2 regions of the Proteus terrae subsp. cibarius genome follow, and region 2 is predicted to be linked to the other one. Evidence: predicted binding sites of a transcription regulator. Region 2 holds the regulator's gene; the other holds the start of a gene.
The links. Region 2 encodes Fur, which represses iron uptake genes when iron is present. Its sites were predicted from a motif close to ATAATAATGAGAACNACTATCAA; they were not measured.

Region 1: sufA (Fe-S cluster assembly scaffold SufA) is a predicted target of Fur. The motif match lies at 997-1,019, and genes of this name have one in related genera.

What each region holds. Positions count from the first base shown of each region.
Region 1 covers NZ_CP047349.1:1,636,782-1,639,206, reverse strand. Annotated here, with positions in the region: gene sufB (Fe-S cluster assembly protein SufB) at 1-565, opposite strand, end outside; gene sufA (Fe-S cluster assembly scaffold SufA) at 583-951, opposite strand; gene GTH25_RS07650 (hypothetical protein) at 1,373-1,993, opposite strand; gene menI (1,4-dihydroxy-2-naphthoyl-CoA hydrolase) at 2,163-2,425, opposite strand, start outside.
Region 2 covers NZ_CP047349.1:1,065,745-1,068,169, forward strand. Annotated here, with positions in the region: gene GTH25_RS04895 (DUF817 domain-containing protein) at 321-1,160, shown strand; gene fur (ferric iron uptake transcriptional regulator) at 1,240-1,686, opposite strand; gene fldA (flavodoxin FldA) at 1,876-2,403, opposite strand.

The DNA of each region.
Region 1 (2,425 bases), 570 kb from region 2:
AATATTGGCGTACTAGATCAGGATATTCTTGTATAGCCTCGCTAAATGAACAGAAAATGATGCCATGTTCAGCAAGCTCTTCACGATATGTTGTTGAAACAGAAACTGAGTCAAAAATAGCATCAACAGCAACGGCTTGCCCTTCTCTTACAGGTACTCCTAGTTGGTTAAAAGCATCTTCAACTTCTTTGGTTAAATAATCCTGTGCAGCTTGTTTATCGCTCGTAACAGCTTCATTTGTGCCACCAGCACAACTGCCGTTAGCACAACATGAACTACAAGATGGTGCTGAATAATAGCTATAATCTTGATAATTAAGCGATGGATAATCTGCTTTTAGCCAATGTGGCTCTTCCATTTCCAACCAATGGCGATAAGCATCTAAACGAAATTCCAGCATCCACTCTGGTTCGTTTCTTTTTGCCGATATTGCACGTACAACCGCTTCATTTAATCCTTTTTCTAAGGTGTCGGTTGAGATATCGGTATAAAAACCTTCTTTATAGTGGTGATCGCTTAACCATCCCTGAACTTCATCACCAATTTCAACATTGCTCTGAGACATAATCTGACTTCACTATGTTATACCCCGAAGCTCTCACCACATCCGCAGACGTTTTGAGCTTTAGGATTATTAAATTTAAACATTTGATTAAGTCCTTCACGAACATAATCAACAACCAACCCATCGATAAATGGCATTGCTTTTAATGAAACAAAGAGTTTTGCACCATTATGTTCATAAACAAGATCATCATCATTTGGGGTAGTAGCGAGTTCAATAACATAACCATACCCTGTACAACCAGAGGGTTTGATATTTAAGGAAAGCCCTTGTTTTTCAGGGTTTTTCTCGACTAAATGGCAGATATGCTTTGCCGCATTATCCGTTAATACAATGCCTTGCCAAGCTGTGTCATTAAGAGAAAAAGTTTCAACGTTGTTTGTCATTTCTGACCTCATTTCGAAAGGAGATTGATATCTTTCCTGACACTAATGGTAATGATAACCCTTATCACTTCAACCATGTCTTTTGAAAGGATATTCCGTAAATGTGTATTTTTTGTTCTATTTTTACGCTTGTTTTGTTAAAAAATCATGTTAACGCAATGTAATATAACACTTTTATATTTTTTCATTCTAAAAAATAAAACTTTTAATTTTTCTTATATTTCGCACAATACGCATATAAGTTGCAAAATAAATACACTTTATATGTTATCACTGAAATTTAGAGAAAAAAGCATAAAAATGTGCTTTTTACAGCTAGCTTATTGAGCCTATTCACATTCATTTTTATGCTTTTGATGAGAGAAGATAAGATAGCACCACTTATATGATGACCTCTTATTGGTTTGTGTGCTCTTCGATGTTATTTATTAATAGTGATGGTTTGAATATATTTGTTTGTACATTCAAGAATTTGACTGTTTTTTTGTTTGTTCGATTGGCTATTGAAGTTACTAATTAATTGCAATTGCCATACTCGATTCGTTTTAAGATCTGCCGCTAAAATACCTTCATAGCTCACGTTCTCTTTTGCATATTTCCCTTCAAAAAAGACATGTCGACTTTCCACATTTGGGATAGTTAATGGTTTTATCGATGTAGATATTTCATTCATGCCATCTATGATGGCAATATTATCTACAATACCTTGTGCTCCTGCATCCACATCATAACTCATTACATCGATCATTTTAAAATAAACCAGACGAACTTCTGTTAAATCACAAATAGGCTCTGATTTATAAACCATCATTTCTGTTGTGACGTCCTGAACATTATCAGGTAAGGATTTAAAATAATTTTCAGTATCTTCTCTACTCATTGTAAATGAGGTGGGATAAGCCATATTAAAACCAGAAATAGCTTGTATTGGAATATTACGTATATCATTACTCGTTTCAGAGGTAGAATTATTATCACATCCGCTGAGTAATAAACCCGCAATTAATAATACTGTGGTATTAAATTTATAAGAAGTTAACATTATTGATCGTCTTATCTTTTATTATGAAGATAATGATTATCATTAAAAATAAAATCTAAATAAAGAAATAATTTTATTTTCTCTCTGCTTTTATTTTTTAACATTATCTATAAACACAAAAAAAACGCATAAAGAGAGTATTTCACTTTATGCGTCTGTCTTTTTATTTTTAAGAAATAACAGATGTCGTTAATCTAGAAATACATACTTGACGATCTTTGTCATCAAATATTTCTATTGACCAAACTTGGTGTGAGCGTCCTAAATGAATAGGCTTACACACACCTCTTACTTTACCTTCTCTCGCTGAACGAATGTGATTTGCATTGATTTCTAACCCGACAATCTTTTGTTCACCTTCAGTACAAAGATAACCCGCAACAGAACCTAATGTTTCAGCTAAAACAACAGAAGCACCGCCATGCAAAAGCC
Region 2 (2,425 bases):
GTATGTAGTAAAAGTAATGAAGTAAAGTCGTCATGTCATGTCGTCTGAGATAAATGTGAGTGGGTTATGTTTATCTCCTGTGTTTTAGTTATTTCGCAGAAGTTGCGTAAGGTATTTACCCTAAGTAAAGGCAGTCAGAGTGGGTATCGTAGTGGGGGGTAAATACCTTTATTTTTTCATTCCTTTCTTTTTCGTCCTTTTCATCCTTGTAGGTTTTTTTATTCTATGGCAAATTTCTTGCCATTCATTTTATCTTACCTCACCTTATTTATTATTCTGCATTGCATGCTGTTTAATAATGCAAATTTTCAGGAAGAAGCATGTTAAAGCGATTGGACGATTTTTTATTAGAACCACCATTGAAGCCCTTTAAAGGTATAAAACGATTTATTGTTGAATTTCTTTTTTTTGGTGTCAAAGAGGCGCGTTCTTGTTTATTTGCCGGTTTTTTCTTTTTTATTTTATTTGCTACACCAAGTAAAGGTGTCTTTGGTATACCCCGTTATGATGTGCTTCTTATTCTTGCTATCGCTTTTCAATTATGGATGGTGTGGGGAAAGTTAGAGACATGGGATGAATTAAAAGCGATCTGTTTTTTCCATATTGTTGGTTTTGTGATGGAATTATTTAAAACATCAGCAGCGATTGGTTCATGGAAATACCCTGATTTTGCTTACACGAAATTGTGGGAAGTTCCTTTATTTACTGGATTTATGTATTCCGCGGTAGGAAGCTATTTAATTCAAGCATGGCGTTTTTTAAAAGTGCGAATTGAACATTATCCGCCTTATTGGCTGGCAACATTAGTTGCTCTTGCAATTTATATCAATTTCTTTTCTCACCATTTTATTGGTGATTATCGTTGGTACTTAACCGCCTTTATTTTAGGTCTTTATGCTCGTAGTGTGGTTTATTTTACACCTTATGATACAGAGCGAAAAATGCCCTTATTACTTGCTTTTGTTCTGATAGGTTTCTTTATTTGGCTTGCTGAGAATTTCGGAACATTTTTTGGTGTTTGGCAATATCCTAACCAAATTGGTGCTTGGTCTGCTGTACATGCAGGCAAATGGGGCTCTTGGTCACTATTAGTTATTGTTACATTTACTATTGTGGTTCATTTAAAACATATTAAACACAGTATCAGTGTGACTAAGTAGAGTTATCCTCGGATTTTAGGCAATAAAAAAGGAACTGTAGACAGTTCCTTTTTTTTACTGAGAGATTATCCAGAATGAATTATTTCTCATCATGTGCGTGGCTATCTTCTTTACAATTGCCTTCAGCGCAGTGGCCATATAAATAAAGGCTATGATTGGAAAGCTTGATACCATGACGTTCAGCGATGTTTCTTTGGCGTAATTCAATAGCATCGTCTGTAAACTCGATAACTTTGCCACAATCAAGACAAATTAAATGGTCATGATGGTGTTGCTGAGTTAATTCAAATACTGATTTACCACCTTCAAAATTATGTCGGGTAACAATACCAGCATCATCAAATTGGTTTAAGACGCGATACACTGTTGCCAGACCAATCTCTTCACCGATATCGATGAGTTTTTTGTAGAGATCTTCAGCACTGACATGATGGCACTCAGGATCCTGGAGCACTTCCAAGATCTTTAAGCGAGGAAGTGTAACTTTTAACCCAGCATTTTTTAACGCTTTATTATTGTCGGTCATGCGGATTTAATCCTGTTGCTAATGGTGAATTTAATTTTTGTGCTCACAAATAGGTTTTATTCGTTAATACTCGGGTGAATAAATAACCTCATTGATTATAGGCATGATATTTAAAAATAAACACCCCACCTATCACACTATCTTAGCACACCATTGAATAATTATCATTCTCAATATTGAGTATTTCTTTTATCCCAGAATTTCGTCTAGGCTCATTTCTTCTTTGATTTGAGCAACCCAAGCATCAACACGCTCTTCGGTTAATTCTGGTTGACGATCTTCATCAATCGCAAGACCGATAAAGTGATTATCATCTGCGAGCCCTTTAGAGGCTTCGAAATGATAACCTTCTGTTGGCCAATGACCTACGATAACAGCACCACGAGGCTCAATAATATCGCGGATAGTACCCATTGCATCACAGAAATATTCTGCGTAATCTTCTTGGTCACCACAACCAAAGAGTGCAACAAGCTTACCATTGAAATCAATATCTTCTAGTGTTGGGAAAAAATCATCCCAATCACATTGTGCTTCACCATAATACCAAGTAGGAATACCTAGTAACAGAATATCGAACGCTTCGATGTCTTCTTGACTGGATTTTGCAATATCATGAACTTCAGCATTATCAGCGCCCAGTCTTTCTTGAAGCATTTTGGCAATATTTTCAGTGTTGCCAGTATCACTGCCGAAGAATATTCCTATGATTGCCATAAAGTGAGATAACCTCTTTTAT